3 regions of the Paenibacillus sp. FSL H7-0716 genome follow, and region 1 is predicted to be linked to each of the others. Evidence: riboswitches for the same ligand, from Rfam matches in the RefSeq annotation. Region 1 holds a riboswitch; each other region holds the start of a gene.
What was found. A riboswitch is a leader RNA that binds a small molecule or an ion and turns the genes downstream of it on or off. The one in region 1 is predicted to bind cyclic di-AMP.
Positions count from the first base shown of each region.

Region 2: linked by a shared signal. The riboswitch ahead of MHH60_RS28375 (hypothetical protein) and the one ahead of MHH60_RS27410 (alpha/beta fold hydrolase) in region 1 are both predicted to bind cyclic di-AMP.
Region 3: linked by a shared signal. The riboswitch ahead of MHH60_RS14430 (KamA family radical SAM protein) and the one ahead of MHH60_RS27410 (alpha/beta fold hydrolase) in region 1 are both predicted to bind cyclic di-AMP.

Region 1 covers NZ_JBBODA010000033.1:41,553-49,365, forward strand. The annotation lists gene MHH60_RS27390 (alpha-glucuronidase family glycosyl hydrolase) at 1-701, shown strand, start outside; gene MHH60_RS27395 (Nif3-like dinuclear metal center hexameric protein) at 726-1,520, shown strand; gene MHH60_RS27400 (hypothetical protein) at 1,605-1,778, shown strand; partial or broken gene MHH60_RS27405 (glyoxalase) at 1,855-1,950, opposite strand; cyclic di-AMP (ydaO/yuaA leader) riboswitch at 2,274-2,460, shown strand; gene MHH60_RS27410 (alpha/beta fold hydrolase) at 2,548-3,375, shown strand; gene selD (selenide, water dikinase SelD) at 4,015-5,076, shown strand; gene mnmH (tRNA 2-selenouridine(34) synthase MnmH) at 5,135-6,175, shown strand; gene MHH60_RS27425 (cysteine desulfurase family protein) at 6,211-7,323, shown strand; gene MHH60_RS27430 (exosporium glycoprotein BclB-related protein) at 7,756-7,813, opposite strand, start outside.
Region 2 covers NZ_JBBODA010000037.1:33,302-41,114, forward strand. The annotation lists gene MHH60_RS28365 (ATP-binding protein) at 1-1,445, shown strand, start outside; gene MHH60_RS28370 (response regulator) at 1,442-2,143, shown strand; cyclic di-AMP (ydaO/yuaA leader) riboswitch at 2,355-2,514, shown strand; gene MHH60_RS28375 (hypothetical protein) at 2,626-3,078, shown strand; gene MHH60_RS28380 (Na-translocating system protein MpsC family protein) at 3,088-3,465, shown strand; gene MHH60_RS28385 (aspartate kinase) at 3,522-4,751, shown strand; gene kdpB (potassium-transporting ATPase subunit KdpB) at 4,841-6,865, shown strand; gene MHH60_RS28395 (sensor domain-containing protein) at 6,893-7,813, shown strand, end outside.
Region 3 covers NZ_JBBODA010000009.1:144,334-152,146, forward strand. The annotation lists gene uvrA (excinuclease ABC subunit UvrA) at 1-1,424, shown strand, start outside; gene MHH60_RS14410 (hypothetical protein) at 2,160-2,309, shown strand; gene MHH60_RS14415 (YdeI/OmpD-associated family protein) at 2,503-3,072, opposite strand; gene MHH60_RS14420 (DinB family protein) at 3,129-3,644, opposite strand; gene MHH60_RS14425 (helix-turn-helix transcriptional regulator) at 3,726-4,637, opposite strand; gene MHH60_RS14430 (KamA family radical SAM protein) at 4,780-5,955, opposite strand; cyclic di-AMP (ydaO/yuaA leader) riboswitch at 6,088-6,231, opposite strand; gene MHH60_RS14435 (AraC family transcriptional regulator) at 6,280-7,813, opposite strand, start outside.

The sequences.
Region 1 (7,813 bases):
TCGGGGATGACATGAACTGGACGGGGCACGGGTTAGCTCAAGCTAATCTGTATGGATATGGGAGATTAATTTGGAATCCGGAGCTGACGGCAAAAGAAATAGCTGAGGAATGGATTCGCCTTACCTTTGGCACTGATAAAGGTCTGGTGGCTGCTATTCGCGGGATGTTAATGGACTCATGGAGGATTTACGAATCTTACACAGCTCCATTAGGTGTGGGCTGGATGGTTAATCCGGATCATCATTATGGACCAAATGTGGATGGATATGAATACGCCAAGTGGGGAACGTACCATTATGCGGATCATAAGGGCATTGGTGTAGATCGTTCGGTCAAATCGGGAACGGGTTATAGCGGACAGTATATGGGTCTTAATGCATCAAATTATGAGAATCTAGCGTCTTGTCCAGAAGAGCTGTTGCTGTTCTTTCATCATGTTCCATACACGCATGTTCTGCAATCGGGTCAAACTATTATTCAGCATATCTACGATACTCATTTCGAGGGGGCTGAGCAGGCTGCACAGCTTCTAGCGACATGGGAATCACTTGAAGGCAGCATGGATAGTGGATTGTATATACAAGTGAAGCACCGTCTTGAAGAGCAAGCAGAGCATGCGCAGGAATGGAGAGATCGGATCAATACGTATTTTTACCGCAAGAGCGGAATTGAGGATTTTAAAGGCAGAAAGATTTATTAGATTTCGATTCGAGGGATGATGATAGTGAACCTCACGATTAGAGCGATTTTGGAAGATTTAATGGGAACTGTGGAGCAGGTAGAAGGCACTGTGGATATTCTGAACCCAGGGGAACCGGAAACTGAAGTCACAGGGATTATTACGGCCTTTTCTGCCACGCAAAATATTGTGGAGCAAGCAATAGCGTTAGGAGCCAATTTGCTGATCACGCATGAAGGTGTATTTTATAGCCATCATGCGGCGAGCGAGTGGTTGGAAGGTGATCCGGTTTATCATGCGAAAAAAAGTCTGATCGGACATTCCCCAATAGCTATTTTTCGTTATCATGATTATTGGCATCGGCAAGAGCCGGATGGGATTATGATTGGTTTGCTGCGAGAGCTGGATTGGTCAGACTATGTGGAAGAGCAGCAAGCGGCTGCTACGATTCTCACTATTCCTGCTATGACTGTAATGGAAGCTGCTCAGTATATTAAAAGTAAGCTAGGCATCTCTTATGTACGCGCTGCTGGTGACCTGTCTCTGTCCTGCAAACGCGTAGGGATATTAGTAGGTTACAGAGGAGGCGGGACGATGGCTATTCCGCTTTTTAATGATCACAATCTTGATTTAATTATCGCTGGAGAAGGACCAGAGTGGGAGACTCCGGAATATGTGCGGGATGCAGGGCACCAAGGCAGATCTAAAGCACTCATCATGTTAGGTCATGCGGAGAGTGAAGCGCCGGGAATGAAATATTTAGCTGAAATCTTAGCAGACAAATATCCCATGCTTCCTACCCGGTTCATTGCTGAACAACCCATCTATCAGATGGTTTAATCTGGGGAAATTAAGAGTACGGAATAAATAAACATATTATGGAGAAAATGAAGGGAAACAGGTCACTGAGAAAGGAGTGTTTCAATGGAAATTCCTTTGGAGGCTGATGAAGTATTAAGTCGGATCAAAAAGCTGCAAAGCGACGGAAGCTCGATCAGTAAAAAACAAGTAAAGCAAAGCGACCCAGAGCTTATGAGAAGTGCGCTGTTCTTTTTTCCAAGCTGGGAGCATGCATTGAAAAACGCCGATCTTTTGTAGCCATAGTATTGTAAAAGGGAGCTAAGTGGACAGGGAATATCTCTGATTCTGCTTAGCTTTTTTCTTTTTTATGAAATCATTCGTGCTGTTCATGTGAAATAATATTAACAAGCTTGCCAAACGGATCGCGGACATAGAAACGACGAACACCCCAAGGTTTAGAAACTGGCCCAATATTGGTGATGATTCGTTTGACCCTCCTTTCATGCCTCCATTGAAAGGACGATTTTAGTATTCATTTTTATTGGAGATTGTCGTTTCTTATTAAATAGGAAAGTACTGGTGAATTACTCCTATTTTCGCTTGCTTCAGAGCTGTTTTTCTAAAGAAAACGAGTAAACAAGAGCAAAAGAAAGAGAAAATGAAGAGTATGCTTAATATGAAATGAAAAGCATTGCTTTCAACATTATTTTGACCAGAGCCCTCCTTTACAAGCAAACCTTACAAGAGTATGATTCATCTCAGAACTGACAATTATCTTAAATTTACAATTACATAAGCAATCCGCTTAATTTCCGTTTCTGGAAAGCGGGGGAACCAACAACTGGCAGCCGATGTGAGAGTCGGCACTGGTTATGGGGTGAATCCTGTTCCGGGTGCATAATATGCATCCCTACAGGTAGGGCAACTCTCACTGCCCGAATCCGACAGCTAACCTCGTAAGCGTATGGAGAGAGGATGAATGGCGTGTTTAGTGATGAATAGCCACAGAGAATCCCTCTGTGGTTTTTTGCTGCGTTTTTAAGCAGATATAGTCGTAGAATTTATTATGAAAGAGGTGTTACCTTTGCCTATCGCTAAACTGAACGGAACTTCGCTCTATTATGAAATCAATGGAACTGGCACTCCGGTTGTGTTTATCCATGGACATGGATTAACACACAGTATGTTCAAACCACAGCTGGAGTATTTTTCCGATAAATATAAAGTGATTTTGTGCGATTTACGGGGGAATGGCAAGTCTGGTAAACTGCTGGAGGCCCCACATGAGATTATTGAGACGCAATGTCTGGATCTGATTATGCTGTTGAATGACCTAGGTATCCGTGAAGCAGTTTTTGTAGGAATCGCTTATGGTGGCTTAGTCGTTCAGCATATTGCCAAACAATATCCTGAGCGTGTAAAAGCCATTGTGGTCGCGGATAGCTTTTGTAGGACTCACGGATCAACAATAGTAGGGAAAATACAAACTATGGCAGCATATTGCAGTTTACTAATGTATTATCTCCCAAGCGAGCTGGTGTTGCCTTCGATTCGGATGATGTACCGAGAGCGCTGGAGTCTGGCCTACAATGAGATTAGAAGAGGGCTGCTGGACAAACGTCCCCGGGAGCTATACCGGCAAAGGCTGGCCACGAGCCATGTTGATTACACCAGGTGTTTAAAGGCTTTTAAACGTCCCGCTTTATGTATTGTAGGGGACTTTAATGAATTTGGAGTGAATTGTATGAAGGAAATGGTGTCTCAGCTGCCACATGCGCAGTTGGCGATTATTCCGAACGCATTAGATCCAAGTAATCTGTGCCAGCCGGAGCAATTCAATGCGATTCTTCAGCGTTTCTTGGAGAAGCAGCAGGGCAGTCAGCAGATTAGTTGATCCCTTTACAAGCGAAGCGTTTAAGTGAGAAAATAGGCGTCCCATAGCCAGGAGATGAGCTGGCTGTGGGACGTCCTTCTGGGAAGAACTTTAGGGAAATCCTCCCTAAAATGATCGACAGCATGGCTCCTAGAACGTAGATTAGGGAAATCCTCCCTAAAATGAAGGAGATTATGGCTCCTAGAACGTGAATTAGGGAAAACTTCCCTAATAATAGGATGCTTTTAGCCATAAATGGGTATTTGCATGAATTTTTAGGGAGAAATTCCCTAAAAACCTCATTTTAAAGCGATTATCGATGAATATTAGGGAGGATTTCCCTAATATAATGGATATCTAACTAAAGGCTGGCTCATCAGTAGTGAAATCTACGAATGAGCCAGCCTTTAGTATTTTACCAACCGGTGGATGTTGAACATTTACAAGCATATTGTAGCTAGAACGCCACTTAATGTACCTACCCTACCACAGCACCAAATATAGCTCACCCGACGTGGGAAGAACAGTAGACCCTAAGTAGTGAAGGTAAGTGTATAGAGAGAGGTGTAATAAGCAACGCATCTGCTACTCTTGCATTTTGTGCAATGCGATCTACTCGTGTAAGATTAAGATAATTCATACCAAAGGAGCTGAGTCATGATGTCTCAAGCTGAAACCATAAAACTGACTTCATTATCTTCAAAAGGGGGCTGCGGCTGCAAAATCGGTCCCGCCGATCTCATGCAGGTTATTCGTAGTCTGCCACCAACTGTTCCTAACCCGGATCTACTTGTAGGTCTTGATACTAGTGATGATGCAGGGGTGTATCGTTTAAGTGATGAATTAGCGTTAGTGCAAACTGTTGATTTTTTCACGCCGATCGTGGATGATCCCTATTCATTTGGTCAAATTGCAGCAGCCAATGCATTAAGTGATATTTATGCGATGGGTGGAAAGCCGCTTACGGTGCTTAATATTGTGGCTTTTCCTATTTCTGTTTTAGATAAAAGCGTTCTTGGTGATATTTTGCGCGGCGCGGCGGATAAAGTACAGGAAGCAGGAGCTACTCTTGTGGGCGGACATTCCATCGACGATAAAGAGCCCAAATTCGGATTGGCCGTTACGGGCCTTGTGCATCCTGACAAAGTAAGAACGAATGCGGGCGCCAAGGTGGGAGACAAGCTGATTTTAACGAAGCCTATCGGAGTGGGGATCTTAACAACTTCCATTAAAAAGGATCAGCTATCTCCTGAAGAAACCACACGCCTCACGACAGTAATGTCTACTTTGAATAAAAAAGCGGCTGAAATCATGGAGCCTTATGATGTACATGCTTGTACAGATGTTACCGGATTTGGGCTACTGGGACATGCCTCGGAAATGGCAAAAGGAAGTAACCGCGGACTGATTATTCGTCAAGGCGATGTACCGATGCTGCCAAGAGTAAGAGAGCTTGCGGAGCAGGGATTTGTTCCAGGAGGCACTAAGAATAACTTTGCCCATTTGGAAGGCAGTATTCTTTATCCGGAAGAGATGGACCAACTAAGCCGCTATATTCTATGTGACGCTGTGACTTCTGGCGGATTGCTGATCTCTGTGACCCCTGAACAAAGCGAAGATTTGCTAAAAACGTTAGTAGATGCAGGGGTAGAAGCGGCATTGATCGGAGAGGTAACAGAAGAGCATCCGGGTCAGATTACGGTTATAGCTGCTGCGAAATAATCATTGTATACCGGCTTAGAGCAAATTATGAAGGTTAGCCACCAGAGGAGAGAGCATATTGTTTCAGGACATTACACTGGAAGAACTTAGAGTGTTAAAAAACAAGAAGCAGATCACCATTATTGATGTTAGATCTCCTTCTGAATATAAAGATGCAACGCTGCCGGATAGTTTGAATATTCCCTTTTTTGATGATCAGGAACGGGCTGAAGTAGGGACGTTGTATAAACAGACAAGTGTGCAGGCCGCGAAAGAACGCGGTTTGGAGATTGCTGCGGCAAAACTTCCTTATTTTGTAAAAGAATTTGCCGCGATTCAAGGAGACAAAGCTGTATTCTGCTGGAGGGGAGGTATGCGCAGCCGTACAACTGCGACCGTACTCTCTTTAATGGATATTCATGCTTACCGGCTGATAGGCGGCTATAAGGCTTATCGTAAATGGGTGCTCGACGAATTGGAGTCCTATGAATTCAAGGCGAAGTCTTATGTGATACACGGAAATACGGGTACAGGCAAAACCAACCTGCTACACCGCCTGAAAGTGCATGGCTACCCCGTACTGGATTTGGAAGGGATGGCAGGTCATCGTGGTTCTATTTTTGGTGAGATCGGCCTTCGTGCAAACAATCAAAAAACGTTCGATAGTCTTCTTTTGGAGGAGTTAATTAAGATCGGGGATTCTCCTTATGTACTATTTGAAGCGGAGAGCAAAAAGATTGGTAAGATAGTGATGCCCCCGTTTATGACCGAGCAAAAAGAGATCGGAACACAGATCTGGATTGAGATGCCTTTGCAAGCCAGAGTGCAGCAAATCCTTGAGGATTACCGGCCAGAAGAGTACAAGGAGCAGTGTATTTCTGCATTTCGGAGTATCAAATCCCGAATTCATATCCCTGTTGCAGCAGAAATCGAACGATGCTTGCAGGCGGATTTGTTCGGTGAAGCTGTGGCGCTGCTGTTAGAGTATTACTACGATCCTAGATACGATTATACGTCTACTCAGTATGAAGGCATTGAGAGAGTTACTTTTAAAGTGAATAATCTGGATGAAGCTGAGACAGCTGTGCGTTCTTTTTTAAAACATCAGGATGAGGTATAGGCTTCACGTTATGGTTAAAGGGGGGCTTTACTAATATGATCTATTTAGATTACAACGCTACAACACCAGTAGATAAGGAAGTAGCAGAGGTTATGATCCCTTATCTTTACGGTCATTTTGGGAATCCCTCAAGCAGTCATTCTTTGGGGCGTGAAGCTAAACTCGGAATAGAGCAGGCAAGAATACAGGTGGCTGATTTCCTGAATTGTGCGCCGGGTGAGGTGTTTTTTACCAGTGGGGGCAGTGAGTCTAATAATACTGTCATTAAAGGAGTAGCCCAAACGTATCGCCATAAAGGTAATCACATTATCCTGTCTGCTATTGAGCATCCAGCGGTAATTAAACCCTGCCAGTATCTGGAGCAGATGGGCTACAACCTGACTTATGTACCTGTTGACTCGTATGGATTGGTGCAGGTTGACGATGTGAAAAAGCAGCTCACGGACCAAACCATTCTGGTCTCCATCATGCACTCTAATAACGAAACGGGTACGATCCAGCCGATCAAGGAAATAGCTGAGGTCTGCCACGAACGGGGCATTCTTATGCATACAGATGCTTCACAATCTGCGGGAAAAGTAGATCTCGATATAGCGGATTTAGGAGTGGATTTTCTAACGCTTGCAGGCCATAAATTATATGCGCCCAAAGGTATTGGAGCACTGTACATTCGGGACGGCATTCACATTGAGCCTTTGATACTTGGTGCGGGCCATGAACAAGGGCGAAGAGCGGGGACAGAAAATACACCCTACATTATTGGCTTAGGAAAAGCCTGCGAGCTTGCTGCTGAATCTGATTCTAGAGAAAGAGTTAAACAAGTTACGGATTATTTTTATGGAAGACTGCAGGAGTCTTTTGGCGAAAAAATTCATTTGAATGGTCATAAACACAAGCGCTTGCCTAACACCCTTAACGTTAGTTTTCTTGGAGCAGTGGGTCATGAGATTATTGCTTCGTTAGAAGATGTAGCAGCTTCTACTGGCTCGGCGTGCCATTCCGGTGAAACGTTGATTTCGCCTGTTCTAAAGGCTATGCATGTATCGGAGAATATTGGACGGGGAGCGGTTCGTTTTAGTGTGGGACGATATACGACTATAGCGGAAATCGATGAGGTCATCGATAAGTTGAAGGTGTATTTGTTGTGAGGTTCGTTTTTGCAAACAGTGACAAAGTGTGAATCCTAGTGAACGGATTATGACTCCCAGTGAACGAGCTATGGTTCCCAGTGAACGGAATATGAATCTGAGTAAACGGAGTACGAATCTCAGTAAACGGAGTGCGAATCCCAGTGAACGGAGTAGCTATCGGACACAGGCGCTCTTATCTGCAGCATTTTCCTCTTTTTAAGTTGCTATAGGACCCCATAGGCGTTATTGGTATAAAATAGACGGAAATGAGCACCATTCTTGCCCAATAGCGCCTCTCAGGTCCGATATTCTCTCTAAACAGTGATAAATTAACGAATAGCGGCATTTGAGTCCGAAGGATCAAGAAGTTGAACCCGCATATTACTAAAAAAGCATCTGTCACTCCTTCAAAAGGAATCGCAGATGCTTTTTTAATATTTGGTTTAGTGATTATACAATCGTAAAGCCAGCACTTGCATAACCAGTGACTGTATTTACAAGGGTGAGG
Region 2 (7,813 bases), on a different contig from region 1:
CTTTCGATTTGGTCAATATCGCCATTATTTATTTGCTTCCGGTTCTTTTCAATGCCGTCTACGGGGGTTTGCGCCCTGCTCTCTACTCAGCGATCCTGGGAGTGTTGGCCTTTGACTTTTTCTTCGTGCCTCCCGTTGCAAGTTTTGCCGTGTCAGACTTGCGCTATCTGGTTTCATTTGGCGTTTATTTGGCGGTTGCGACATTAACGGCAAGCTTGGCGGCTAGGCTGAAACGGCAGGTCCATTATTCCAAGCAAAAAGAGGCACATACCGCTGCGCTGTACGCGCTTAGCAAGCAGATGAGCGCGATCGCGGATATCGATTCCATGCTTGACCATTTTTCTCTACAAGTTTCACAAACCCTGGAGACAGAAATCGCGATCTATTTGACCAATAACCGGAACAACCTGGTTCTTGCCCATCGGACCGCCGAGCATCCCGACGATAGCCAAAAGAATGCGGAGCTCTCTGTCGCGCAGCGAATGTTTGAACACGGCGAGACGGCCGACTTGAACGAATCACCGGGTAACTTTATTCCGCTTCGGGCTGAGAAACGCATCTATGGTGTCATGGTATTCTATCCAAAACAAACACTAAATGGGATCTCAACCGAGCAAATGCAGCTCCTCGAAGCGCTCGCAGGCTTGGCGGCGAGCGCAATAGCTCGCGTCAAGCTGGCGGAGGAAGCCAAGATTGCTCATCTTACAGCAGAGTCGGAACGGCTTCGTACCGCGATTCTGAATTCGGTTTCCCATGAGCTGCGCACCCCACTAGCAGCCATCATCGGCTCGGCAACCGGTCTGATCGAGGGCGAGCATCTATTCTCTTCGGAGGATCGCATGGAGCTTCTTTTCACGATCCGGGACGGTGCTCTTCGCATGAATCGACTGGTGATAAATTTGCTCAGCATGGTTCAACTTGAAAGCGGGATGCTGCGCCTTAGGAAAAACTGGTGCGATGTGGAGGACTTAATCGGCGTTACGTTGACTCAAGTCAAGGACTTTCAACAACATCGCAAGCTCCGCGCCGAGCTGCCGGATGACGACCCCATTATAGTGCTGGGCGATGAAGTGTTGCTGGAGCAAATGTTGGTCAATGTGGTCAGCAACGCGATCAAATACAGTCCGGATTACAGTGAAATCGTCCTGTCTGTACAAACCGAGGAAGATGACGTTGTCATCTCAGTCTCCGATAAAGGGATTGGACTGGAAGAGGACGAACATGATCGGATATTCGAAAAGTTTTACCGTTCAGCCGCGGCGAAGCAAATAACCGGTACGGGTTTAGGACTTGCCATATGCAAAGGAATCGTCGAGCTTCATGGGGGAACGATTTCGGCGAAGCCGAACGAGCAGCGAGGGACCATTATAACGATCATGCTTCCCTTTAACAAGCAAGACGACAAGTATGCAACATTTTTAAGAAAGGGGCATCTAGAATCATGACCACTAAAGAAAATGGGGCTCGCATTTTAATCGTCGATGATGAACCCCAAATTCGCAAGCTTCTAAAGGTAACCCTGCAAGCCCATCAATATGCCATCTATGAAGCCTCGACCGGAGAGGAAGGTCTGCATCAGGCTTCCTTGATATTGCCGGACTTGATTGTTCTTGATCTCGGATTGCCTGACATGTCCGGTATGGATATTCTTGGCCGCATCCGGGAATGGTCGAATGCGCCGGTCATTGTCCTAACGGTAAAAGATCGGGAGGAAGACAAGATCGCCGCATTAGACAGCGGCGCCGATGATTATGTGACCAAGCCGTTCGGAATGGGAGAACTGGTCGCCCGAATACGTGTTGCGCTGCGGCACATGGCCAAATCGGCGAACGAACCCCACTTCCAGTTCGGCGAGCTCACCATCGACCTGGCACATCGGAACGTGGAATTGAAGGGAGAACGAATCAAGCTGACCCCAACGGAATACGATCTGTTGAAAATTCTCGCCTCCAACGCCGGGAAGGTCGTCACGCAGCGTCAGTTGCTACAACAAGTGTGGGGCAGCCAACACAATCAGTCAGACAGCCATTACTTGCGGGTGTATATCGGGCATCTTCGCAAAAAACTGGAGGAAGACTCAACCCAACCCAAGTTCATTGTGACGGAGCCGGGGATCGGCTATCGCTTCCTGTCCAGGGAATAACAGAAGCGTTCATCCTGTCTAAGTCGATTCTCCACCACTCGAAAACGTAATAATGGAACCTTTTTGCAGAAATATTGCCGTCTCGGTTAGTTTTTGTTCAATGCATCCGCTTTCATGCACGAGAAAAGGCGAAAAAATCAAAAATCGATGTCGGATTCGGCTTTTACATTGTCGTGAAAAAAGCGTATGATCTCTATCAACAACTTCAAAATCAATTGAATCGCTGAATTCCCTAAAGGGAAACGGGGGAACCAACCTGAAGCCTTTACATGGTTTCACGGGGTGAATTCCTTGTCTGCGTAGCACATGGAAAGGGTACTCTCAAGCCCTAACCCGACAGCTAACCTCGTAAGCGCATTGAGAGAGAACCGTACCCGAGCTGCGTTTGTCCGATGGACTGACAACAGACTGCCCGAGAGCCTCGTTTCTCTGCTCTTCGGGCTTTTTGTCGTACCCAAAAAACATTTAGGAGTGTGGCAAGCATGTTACATGTACAAGAAGCGGATCCGCTGCTGGGTCTTCAATCGTCCGGTTTTCGGTATGAGGAGAGAATTCGTTCCATCGAAGTATTTCGTTTCGATCAAGAACTGACCCAGCGTCTATTATCCAACAACGAAAAAGATAGCATCTGTGGATATCTGAAACTATCCGGTAATGGATTCAGGGGTTGGGGCGAATATCGATTGCCTTGCAGCAGTAGAACGTTCGACCTCGTCGGATGGGCTTCCGTTTTTATGAATCTGAAAGGTCTTGATGTTGCCCAAGCTTTTCAATTGGTTCAAGAGAAGGAAGAGAAATGGGGGAGATTCCGGAAAGAACTTGCCGAATCGACGTTATTGAACTGTGTTCCTACTCTCAGATCCCCTGTTCATTTGCCTTTTCCGAAAGAACACATCTATTTCATGGAACATACTGACTCTTACGTCTCATTCTGATTTCCTGACATGAAGGAGAAATGTATGATGCAGGAGTTAACCAACCAACTGAAGGAAGCCTATTTGCAATGTGAGCGGGAAGTGCTCGGCGTACATCCGCAGGAGGTTGAAGTAAGAGTCATTAAAAATCATATTGTGATCATTGCCAAAGGGACTCCAACAATTGAACAATCCATCTCTGTCCATGCCATACGCGGCAGAAGCATTCATCAAACGATATGCGAAATGGATCGCGAACGTTTGCAAGCACTGTTGAAGCCTAAAGTTGCCTCAATTGTCGGTTGCGACGTTACTTCCATTCAATCGGACATTTGCATCGGCACCGGAGAAAAAATGGAGCTTATTCATTTGGATTGCGATATCGAGAACAAGTTTATGCATGATTAAGTTTAAGTAAACGGTTTTACGGGACAAATTCGAAATCATACACGGGAGAGATGATGTTGTCATTATTGGTGATGAAATATGGAGGCAGTTCCGTAGGCGACGCCGAACGGATAAAGCGCGTTGCGCGACGGATCGCGGACCGAAGGCAGGAAGGCCATCAGTGCGTCGTCGTGGTGTCCGCAATGGGAGATACGACGGACGATTTGATCGAGTTGTCCAAACAAATCGCGGAGACAACTCCTTCAGCACGTGAAATGGATATGCTGCTCAGTACCGGAGAACAAGTTGCGGTAGCCCTGTTATCCATGGCACTGCACGTCCTGGGCGAACAAGCTATCTCTTTAACCGGATGGCAAGCTGGCATTCTTACAGAAGCAAACCATGGGAAGGCACGGATTATCGACATTCAGACAGATCGAATAAGGAATGCGCTAAATCAGGGGAACGTCGTCATTATAGCCGGCTTCCAAGGCGCGACAGAAAATGGCGAGATTACAACGCTTGGACGAGGAGGCTCCGACACAACAGCTGTCGCGCTTGCAGCAGCGATTCGGGCAGACTTGTGCGAAATCTATACGGATGTGGACGGTGTTTATTCAACCGATCCCCGCATCGTCAAGCTGGCCAGAAAACTGAAGGAAATCTCGTACGATGAAATGCTGGAAATGGCTCATCTCGGAGCGGCGGTTCTCCACCCCCGCGCAGTGGAATGTGCCAAACAAAATAAAGTGAAGCTGGTCGTTCGATCCAGCTTTACGAACCATGAAGGGACGCAAGTGAAGGAGGAAACGGATATGGAACAAGGAATCGTGGTTCGTGGCATCGCGTTCGACAAGCCTATTGCGCATGTAAGCTTATTGGATATGCCAACAAGCCCCAACCGACTCGCCACGGTTTTTAATTCGCTTGCAAAAGACGACATTGATGTCGATCTTATCGTTCAGGGCGGGATAAGGAATGGCAAGGCAGACCTGTCCTTTACCGTTAGTCTCGCCGATCTGGAGAAGGCAAAAAGTGTGCTTGATCTTATCCAGGCAGACGTTGGATTCAAAAACTTGGAAGCCCATTCCGATTTGGTGAAAGTATCTATCGTCGGGGCAGGAATGGTCAGTTCTCCAGGTATTGCGGCAACGATGTTTCATACCATTGCCGAAACCGGCGTAAGCATTCACACAGTCAGCACTTCTGAAATAAAAATCTCGTGCGTAATCGAAGGCACCAAGCTGCATGAAGTTGTTCGCTCCCTGCATACTGTGTTTGAACTCGATGATCGCGAGTGGAGCTAAATCGTGATTGATGCAGCCAAAAACGGCTTTGTCGAAGGTGGGGCAGCATTCAAAATCGCTAGTGCAACGGACGGAATAAGGTGATCCTCATGAAGCAGGAATGGAGAAATTCATTCAACAGAGCAACGGTTACTCGGGCGCTTATGGAATGTATACGCAAGCTCAATCCGCGGCGGATGATGTGGAATCCGGTTTTATTCGTGCTTGAAACGGTAACCTTGCTGATTCTGCTGATCATTCTTTTTCCTGCCTATTTTGGCAGCACACAGTCGATCGGATTCACCGTCGGGGTGTTTGTTATTTTACTGTTCACCATCCTCTTTGCCAATTTTGCAGAAGCTTTAGCCGAAGGACGGGGAAAGGCGCAAGCAGACAGCCTGATCAAAACAAAAAAAGAGCTGTTCGCGAGGCAGATTCTCAAGGATGGATCCATTCGAGAGGTAGCCGCTGACGAGCTATGTAAAGGAGATATCGTCTGCGTTCAAGCCGGGGAAGTGATTCCCGGAGATGGCGTTATCATAGAAGGCTTGGCCGCAGTTGACGAATCGGCGATTACCGGGGAGTCAGCCCCTCTCATCAAACAGGCGCAGCCGGAGGCAAATTCCGTTACCGGCGGGACGACTGTGGTTAGCGATTGGCTTAAAGTGGAGATCACCTCCGAACCGGGACATTCGTTCCTTGATCGCATGATCTCCTTGATTGAGGGAGCCAAGCGTCAGAAAGCTCCAAACGAAATCGCGCTGAACACGCTTCTGATTGTTTTCACGCTCATTTTTCTGATCGTGGTCGTCACCTTGCATCCACTCGCTTCGTACATTGGTGTTCAACTGGACATAACCACGTTAATCGTCCTGTTTGTATGTCTAATTCCGACGACCATAGGCGGACTTCTATCCGCTATAGGTATTTCCGGGATAGACCGTGTGACCCGATACAACATTTTAGCCAAATCGGGAAAAGCGGTGGAGACGGCGGGTGACATCAATACGATCATTCTCGATAAGACGGGGACGATCACATACGGCAATCGCAGGGCTTCAGAATTCATCCCTTTACCTGGCGCATCTTTACAGGAGCTGATTGAAGTCGCTGTTATTTCATCCATATTCGATCATACGCCTGAAGGAAGTTCCATCCTTGAACTTGCCAAACAACACCATGTGAACAGCGATGTACGGGCATACCAAGGAGAAGCGATGCCGTTTACGGCTGAAGAGCGGATGAGCGGACTCAACTTGAACGGCAACTTTTACCGCAAGGGAGCGGTTAATGCGGTCAAGAGTTATATCATACAGCGAGGCGGAGAAATTCCGAATCAACTTCAGGAGCATAGCGACCGTATTTCCAGACTGGGCGGAACTCCGCTGGCTGTGAGCAAAAACAATCGCATTCTCGGTCTCGTTTATTTAAAAGATACGATTAAACCCGGAATCCGCGAACGCTTGCAAGATCTGCAGCAGATGGGGATTAAGACCATCATGTGTACCGGAGACAATCCGCTTACTGCTGCTACGATTGCCAAGGATGTCGGTATTGACGAATATTACGCCGAGAGCAAGCCGGAAGACAAAATCCGCATTGTCCGTGAGGAACAAGCGCAAGGAAAATTGGTAGCCATGACGGGCGATGGCTTGAACGACGCTCCCGCGCTAGCCCAAGCAGACGTCGGTCTGGCGATGAACAGCGGGACGAATGCAGCTAAAGAAGCCGCCAATATGGTCGATCTGGATTCCGATCCTACAAAGCTTCTCAAGGTCATTTCCATCGGAAAACAGCTTTTGATAACTCGCGGAGCCATTACCACCTTTAGTATCGCAAATGATTTTTCGAAATATTTTGCCATCATTCCTGCGATGTTTGCAGGAGTAATTCCCGAGCTTCAGGTTTTGAACATTATGGATTTACAGTCACCGACCAGTGCCGTTTTGTCCGCTCTGATTTTTAATGCGGTTATCATTCCATTATTAATTCCATTAGCTCTAAGAGGTGTGAAGGTTAAACCGAGGGGAGCGAGCCAGCTATTGTCGCGAAATATTCTGGTTTACGGAGCGGGCGGCGTCATATTCCCCTTCATCGGAATTAAACTGATCGATATGATTTTGAACTTACTTTAGATTCTGTTGAAGTCGAGGTACCCTGCGATGGAGAAGCATGTTGATACGAGAAGAAAAAAAGAAGACACCATTATTTCGGTGCGCATCGTTGCGATCCATATGCTTTTAGCATGTTTGTTGCTGCTCGGCTTCAAATTCGGACTCTCCAGCTTACTTCCAGGCACAGTTGCCATTTTCGCTACGTCCGGCATTCTCTATTTCACCATTCGACGCAATTTGAGCTCCATACGACTACAGGATGCTGCAAATTGGGAGATGGAAGAAAAGAAAATCAAGGCAACGTTGGAAAGCATTCAGGATGGTTACTACGAAGCAGATCCTTCTTGTCATTTGCTTGTATATAATCAATCGCTTGTCGACATTTTGGGTGTTTCCGTGCAAGAAATGGCGGGACGTAAAATGACGGACTTCATGGGCCCGGATGATAAGACGAGACTAAAACAAACGTATCAATGGGTAGCTCATACGGGAACAGCGGTTAACTGCGTTGAATGGGAAGTCGTTCGCAGAGATGGAACACGCAAATCCGTAGAGGGGTCCATCGTGCTGATTCCTGGAACAGAAGATTCGAATCCACTGGGATTCCGGGGAATCATTCGAGATATTACGGAGCGTAAAGATTCCCAAAGGATGCTGGAAGAAAGCCGGCACCGCTACCAATCGTTGTTTGATCATAATCCGGATCTCGTTTGTTCCTTTGACATGGAAGGCAAACTGACGACCATTAATCCTGCTACTGAAGCACTAATAGGCTATTCCTCCAATCAGCTATTGGGAAGAGTCTGTGATCATTTAATCGCCTCTCGAAATATAACCGAATACCTGCGGTACTATGTGCGTGCCAAACGGGGAACCTCGTCGAGCTTTGAACTGCCAATCAGACACAAACGCGGACATGTTGTCGACCTGCAGGTTCGGCTCGTTCCGATCATTATAGATCGAAATAAT
Region 3 (7,813 bases), on a different contig from region 1:
CTACCCGACTAAAACGGATTATCGATGTTGGTCTTGGTTATCTTTCCATGAACCGTCAGACGGTTTCCCTCTCTGGTGGAGAGGCACAACGGTTGCGCCTTGCCTCATTGCTGGGGTCAGGTCTGACTGGAGTATTATACATTCTAGATGAACCGACGACCGGGCTTCATCCGCGGGATACTGTTGGCCTCATTCGTGTGCTTCAGGAGCTGCGCGATTTGGGTAATACGGTGCTCGTTATCGAGCATGATATTGAGATGATGCGCGCTGCCGATCATATTATTGATATGGGTCCGGGTGCTGGTCTGGACGGCGGGCAAGTTGTTGGCGAGGGCAGTATTGAGGACTTGATGGCAAGCGAGACTTCCGTTACGGGAGCCTATCTTAGAGAAGAGCGTCATAAGACTGCTGCATACGTTCGCCGGAAAGGGGAAGGAAAACAGATCACCATCCGACAGGCACAGTACCGGAATATTGATATCCCGGAAGTATCTTTACCTCTAGGTTGTCTGGTCTCTGTAACTGGGGTTTCGGGTTCAGGCAAGTCGACGCTGGTCTTTGATATTCTTGCGCAAGGCAGTGCGAAAGGTCATGAGCAAATAGGCTGTGCGGAGATTGCGGGCTTAGATCAGGTTGGAAATATAGTGATCTTTGACCAATCGCCCATGGGTAGAATGCTGCGTTCTAATGTAGCGACGTATACAGATGTATTCACACATCTGCGCCAATTGTTTGCTGCTTTGCCGGAGGCGAAAAAAAGAAAACTGACCTCCAAGCATTTTTCCTTTAACACACCGGGTGGACGCTGCGAAACCTGTCAGGGCCTTGGGGTGCTGACTGTGGACATGAATTTCTTACCCGATCTGGAGGTTAAATGCCACGCATGTAAAGGGAGAAGATTTACGGATGAGGTTCTCCAGGTGAAATATGATGGGTACTCCATCTCGGATCTGCTGGACATGTCCGTGCAGGAAAGCTTGCCGATTCTTAAGTCAGAAGCCAAAATGGCGGGGATTATCGAGACATTGTGTGAGGTGGGTCTCGGTTACCTTAAATGGGGACAATCTGTCAAAACCTTATCGGGTGGTGAAGGGCAACGGATAAGACTGGCTAAAGAGCTGAGCAAACCTTCCAAAAACCATACGCTCTATCTGCTCGATGAACCAACAACAGGCCTTCATCCGTCAGACATCAAGCAGCTCCATACCTTGTTGAGCAAATTGGTTGATACGGGAAATACTGTCGTAGTTGTGGAGCACAGCTTAGAGCTGATTCGGGAGTCCGATTGGGTGATTGACATCGGCCCTGAAGGTGGCGTTGTGGGCGGTAAGCTTGTAGCTGAAGGTACACCGGAGCAGGTTGCTGAAGTGCGGGAATCCTACACAGGGATGTTCCTGAAACGGATTCTGGCTGAAGGGCTGTAATCAAAAAAAGGAGGTGTCCAAAAGCCATGAAAATGGCTAGGACACCTCCTTTTTTGAACTTAAACCAAACCTCTGCTCTCAACTCTAAACTTCGTCTGAACGTCTGAACCAATCCCATTCACGCGTACTTAACACTTTCGGAATAACAGATGATCATGAGTCAATGGTGTTTGATCCGCAGATGATTAGGATACGGTAGCATCAGACAGCGAAAGACTATGCTTCGGCGGTATCGGACTCAGCAGACCTTAAATGCAGGAAAATCCGCCATTTGGAGTATTATCGGACCGCATAGCTCCTATTGGCGGAAAAATCACCGTATAAGAGCCTGTTTCTAAGGAATAGCTGCGCTGGAGTCCGATGAGTTACTGAAAAGGAGAAAAATTAGTAAATAGCGTCATTGGAGTCCGGAAGCTTCGGCAGGAGATCATGGTAGCAGTAGCAGTATCAGAAGTAGTAGTGGTAGTAGACCAGCGAATGATCATACTTCGGCGGTATCGGACCCAGCAGACCAGCGAATGATCATACTTCGGCGGTATCGGACCCAGCGGACCTTATATGCAGGAAAATCCGCATATTGGAGTATTATCGGACCGCATAGCTCCTATTGGAAGAAAAATCACCGTATAAGAGCCTGTTTCTAAGGAATAGCTGCGCTGGAGTCCGATAAGTTGCTGAAAAGGCGATAAATTAGTAAATAGCGTCATTGGAGTCCGGAAGCCTCAGCAGGAGATTATGGTATCGATAGCAGAAGCAGAAGCAGAAGCAGAAGCAGAAGCAGAAGCAGAAGCAGAAGCAGTAGCAGTAACAGTAACAATAACAATAACGGTAACAGCAGACCAGCGAATGATCATTCTTCGGCGTATCGGACTCAGCGGACCTTAAATGCAGGAAAATCCGCCATTTGGAGTATTATCGGACCGCATAGCACCTATTGGAAGAAAAATCACCGCACAAGAGCTTGTTTCTATGGAATAGCTGCACTGGAGTCCGATGGATTGCTGAAAAGGCGATAAATAAGTAAATAGCGTCATTGGAGTCCGAAAGCCTCAGCAGGAGATCATGCATCTAGCGCAGCTTAATAATCCAGCAGACGTCCATTATCATGCCATTGCCCGTACATTTTATTTTCTTTAGTGTTTGCTATAAACTTGTCTAATTTACTCTTAAATAAATCTGGCTGATGTTTATTGCTTTGGATCGTGTCGATCCGAACTCTTTTATAAAGGTCTGGAAAAGCCTGGAAATTCTCATATACTTGCCTGTCCTCTTTGAGCCGTTGCTCTATAATCTTATCTACTATAAAAGAATCAGGGTTCATATCAGGAAGTACCCGTTTTCCTTCAGCACTCATTAATCCCAGCTTTTCGAGGCGGCGGACCCGTTCTTTATTCAATTCAGTCCAAGAGCTTTTTTTGCTTCGGGGAGAGAGTCTTTGCGCCAGCTCCGTTTCCGAAATTTTCTTTTTCACTCCATCGATCCATCCAAAACACAAACATTCCTCAACTACGTCCAAATATAGCAACGTTTCTTGGTTTGGCGTCATACTAACGAGTACCCAACAAGATTTTTCAGTCTTAGAATTCTCCTGCAGCCAAACTCTTAAATCTTCTCTCGTCTTTACTGTAATTAGATTTTCAATCTCCATAATTAAAATACAATTTCCTTTCTAGGTATGGAGTGGGGCAGATTGCCCATTAGAGTTTAAATAGCTTCCGAATGTACCTGATACCAAAAAAGAGCATAGTCATTCATGGTGGAAGCATAGCCTAACTGCCGTAACATAGTAGATACATTACCTCTATGATAAGTCCCGTGATTAACGACTTGCAACACAATTTCTGATAGGTGTGTTTGGCGGATTCCGGCGAATGGATTGTCAAGCAGAATGGTTTGCTCCAAATCGGATTGGTTGTGTAACCATTTTTTGTATTGTTCCGATAGCTGGGCAAAGATATTTACGTATTCATCCACAGAATCTAGAATGCTCAAATTTAGCGGGATACTTTGTTGAAAAGCCTCAGGCATGGCAGTGCCCGTTAAAACAAGATACCACATCGTATCAACCGCATAGATATGGCTAAGGGCATGAGCGAGGGTGGGAAATGAGCTGTTCACTTCTTGACTTAGAACAGAAGCCGGGAGTTCCTTGATTCTCCCCAGGATAGTTTGGTTTGCCCATGTGTGGTATTTAAACATTTCTACTGGATAATTTGTCATTCGTACAATCTCCTTTTGAATTGTCATGGATTTTTTTTGTTACTGTAGTTAATATAAAAGAAGAAGTATGACATCAGACTGTCATACTTCTTCATAAAGTTTGAGTGTGTTTTGAAGCTGCTCTTTTAAAATTCCTCGCAATGCAGGGGGTTCGAGGACTTCGGCCCCGCTGCCGAAACTCAGCAGAATGGACCAAAGCCAACGTGCTTCTAATGGCTTATACACAGGAATTCGCATCGTCATGCTTTTATCGGAATGAAATTCCTTGTCGACTTGATGAAACTGATCCAAAGCTTCTGCCAAAGCCTCAGGGCCCACCCGGATTACTATTTCCTCCACCTGATCTGCCCTGTTTGAACAGCCAGCCTCTTTAGGTACCTCATGTTGTGATTTAAAGGTATCCTTCGTCAGGTACAAATTCAGCATCCGGGAAAGACGAAACTCCCGATAGTCCTGCCGTGCGCGGCAATAACCATAGATGTACCAGTTGCTATATTTAAAATGAAGCTTTACGGGTTCCATTTCACGGGTTGTACGTTCATTTTTTACACTGATGTAATCAAAACGGACGACAATTCGTTCTGCTATAGCCGCACGTAAAAGAGGAAGTGCGTCAGGATCCGTACGCCGCGTTTCAAGATCCACCGCGAGACTAGAGGTCTGTGGCTCCGTTCCAATCGTTTGCAGCCGTTCAATGGTTCCTTGCGCATGCTCATCTTCAAACACGGAAGAGAGACTGTTAAGTACAGTAATCAGAGAAGTGACATCATACGAACGGAGCAGGCTTTTATCCATTTTATATCCGTCCATGATGCCATATCCACCTTTAGTTCCGTGATATGATACGACCGGGATGCCAGCGGCACAAATTACATCGATATCCCTATAGATTGTTCGCTGGGAAACCTGAAACTCTTCAGCCAGCTTGGAGGCAGATAAAACTTCGTGGTTCAATAGCTTGTAGATCATAGAAATCAATCGTTCCAATTTCATATGTGTATTCCCACCCATTAGTCCATTTCGTGTTACAGCATGATTATATCATAGATTTTTTCGGGCTAATTTTGGGAGGGAGGAGTTTTGTTGTTGGTGATGAAGAAATATCCTATGACAGAGTCTGACAGAGCTGATTAATCTATTTACAGATTAAATGCGCAGACTCGCCAGATAAATCATTAACAGAAATAATAGCATCGTTTTTTTTCACAGGTGGGGTCCAATATTGCTCATTCCCAGGCAGGTCATCGAACCATTCGGCGTCCTTTGGACAATCTAGAATCATAAATTTTCCGTATTCCTGATCTCTGGATTGATGGTATTTGAGATAGGCTTTCCCGTTATCAATGGCGAGAATTTCTATTTTTCCTGAGGTGTGGCTCATGGATAAGCGTACTCTTTTGCCAAGTCCTGAGGTTCTGGCTTTGGCTTCTTCTACAATTTGATAGACTTGCTCGAGCGGTAATACGAAATCCCGGTTTCCGGCAACGGGCCGGTTCACAAAAAAGTAGTAGGGTGTAACGCCAGCCCATGAAAGCCGGTCCAATAGTTCCCCTAAAATAACGGGATCATCGTTGATGCCTTTGAGGATGGGAGTCTGATTTACGACAATTGCCCCTGCGTTGTGGAGAGCTTTAAATGCTTTTTTGGCTTCAAGTGTGATTTCACGAGGATGATTGATGTGCGCCATAACATAGATTCGTTTGTCTTCGGTAGAGTAAGTACGAATCAGCTCCAGCAGCTCTTCGTCTTCAGAGATCCGCATCGGATTAAATACGGGTATCTTCGAACCTAGTCTAATGATTTTAACATGCTCAATGCTTCTTAGATTTTCAATAATGGATCTTAGCTTCGGTGTGGAGAGAATTAAACTGTCCCCGCCCGTAAGAAGTACGTTGTTAATCTCCGGATTCTTTGCGATATACTCCAAGCCCGGAGAGACATCAGCCATCGCCTCTTTCACGTCATTTCGAAACAGACGCTTACGGAAACAGTAGCGGCAATAAGCCCCGCAGACCTCGGATACAATTAGCAGTGCAGTGGTTCTATACTTGTGCTGACAACCAGGTACCACATAATTCGTGTCCTCATCGGAGGCGTCCCAGCGCCCATACTCCAGCAGTTCACCTTCGTTAGGAATAACCAGCTTACGGATGGGATCTTCTGGATCATCCCAGTTAATCAAAGACAGATAGTAGTCATTTACACGAAAAACAAATTTTTCTGTAATTTCTTTCAGATTCTCTTTTTCCAGCTCAGACAACATAGCTATTTTGTTAATATCCGTGAAGTACTTTACCTTTTGCACGTACATCTCTCCTTTGTCTCGTAGTGTGAGAAATGAGGGAGCCTTAGTGTCAAAGGCCAATCTACTGCCAGCAGGGTCCAAAAAAAGCACAAAAAGAGACCCTTAGCAAGGGTCTCTGGTTATGTAAATAACATGAAAAGCAGACCCATCCACTGCTGACGAGGTTAGCTGACGGACTCGGGTAAGATGGTACCCTACATTCTAATGCTCAATGATTCGCCCCAATTAACTGGTTCCCCCGCTTTTCAACTGTAAAAGTTGGAAATTAAGCGTAGATAAAGTATACCCTATGAAGTTTTGAAAAGTCAAAAGAGAATCCTAGATTCACCTTCAATTGCTAGCGCTACTTCCGCCGAGTAGTTTAGGCAGCAGCGTTAGCAGCTTCTCCCGGGTTAACGCATCACTGGAGTTCCATTTGCTTCCGTCGAGCAGATAAACATGTCCCTGGCGTACTGCCGGGAGACTGTTCCAAAGTGAACTGTCTAGTAGTCGTTCCATTGCAGCTCGCGAGTCTTTGCGTTCCGGAATGAACATGAAGATATGATCTCCGGCGTAGGCAGGCAGTCGTGTTGGATCCACTTCGGCGAACCCTAACTCTTCGTCCAATATGGCCTGAATCTCTTCGGTCGGTTGTAAACCACATGGGGCATAAAGCGCAGTGGAGAATCCGGACATTCCCATAGCATATAGATGATCTCCATGATCATAGACCAAAGCAGAGGCGGTTTCTCCAACTTGGAGAGTTGTCGAGTAAAGCTGCTGCCACATGGCTGCGTTTTTGATTGTGAATGACTCCAGCCATGCTTCCGCTTCGCGCTGTTTACCTAGCCAACTGCCTAATGTCCGCATTCGGTTGTCGAGAGGCGCAAATGAATCAAAGGTGAGTGTCGGAGCGATACCAGAAACTGCTCTGTAGGCTCTTTCATCACTATTTGCCAAAATGATCAAATCTGGGTTTAGGGAAGCGGTCAACTGCGGGTCCAGTGGAAACCCGACGTTGGCGAGCTTCTTAAGCCGATGTTTATAGACGCTGTTCCGGGCGAACGCTTCATCTCCACCGATAGGCTTTACACCTAACGCGAGAAGGTCGCCAAGTGTTTCGCCATGATAGACAATACGTTTCGCTCGCTCTGGAATCTCCACCTCATGACCCGTCCAATCCTTGACGGTAAGCTTACGACCTTGCTGATGTGCATATTGTCCGGGTGTAACTCCGGTTTTTTGCCGAAAGCGGCGGCTGAAATAGTATTCATCCGAGAAGCCGACCAGTCTGGCGATTTCCCGCAGTGGTTCAGACGATTCCTGCAGGAATCGTTTGGAATGATTAATTCGCAGATCCGTCAGGTATTCAAGCGGCTTTTTACCTGTAAGCTGTTGAAAGATCGGTGTATACTGCCAGATGGATATCCCCGCCCGTTCAGCCAACTGCTTCACGGTGATACTCTCTGTATAATGCTCCTGAATGAATGTTATGGTCTTTTCTACGGATTCCGTAGGACTTGGCAGATGTTTGGAAGGGTAATTATGCTCAAAAAGTAGCAGCAGCAATTCTTGGAATTTTAATTGTCGCTTGAATTGTTGTACATCATCGGTATTATTCCTGTTCATGAGCAGCTCTTCGACTAGTCGGATTACCTTGGTGAACGGGTGCACAATTAACTCCCGTCTGCCGGAAAGCAGTTCTCCAGAATATCGTTTAGGATGCTTGGTTGTATAAATTGCTGTAAAGGTGATGAGGTAATAATACAACGTCAGCTCCTGGTTGTTCGTACTATAGGAGATTCCAGGAGATAGTAGATAACATTTATCCGTACTTAGTATCACGCTTTGATCATCGAGGTTCAATTGTCCGTTCCCTCCAGTA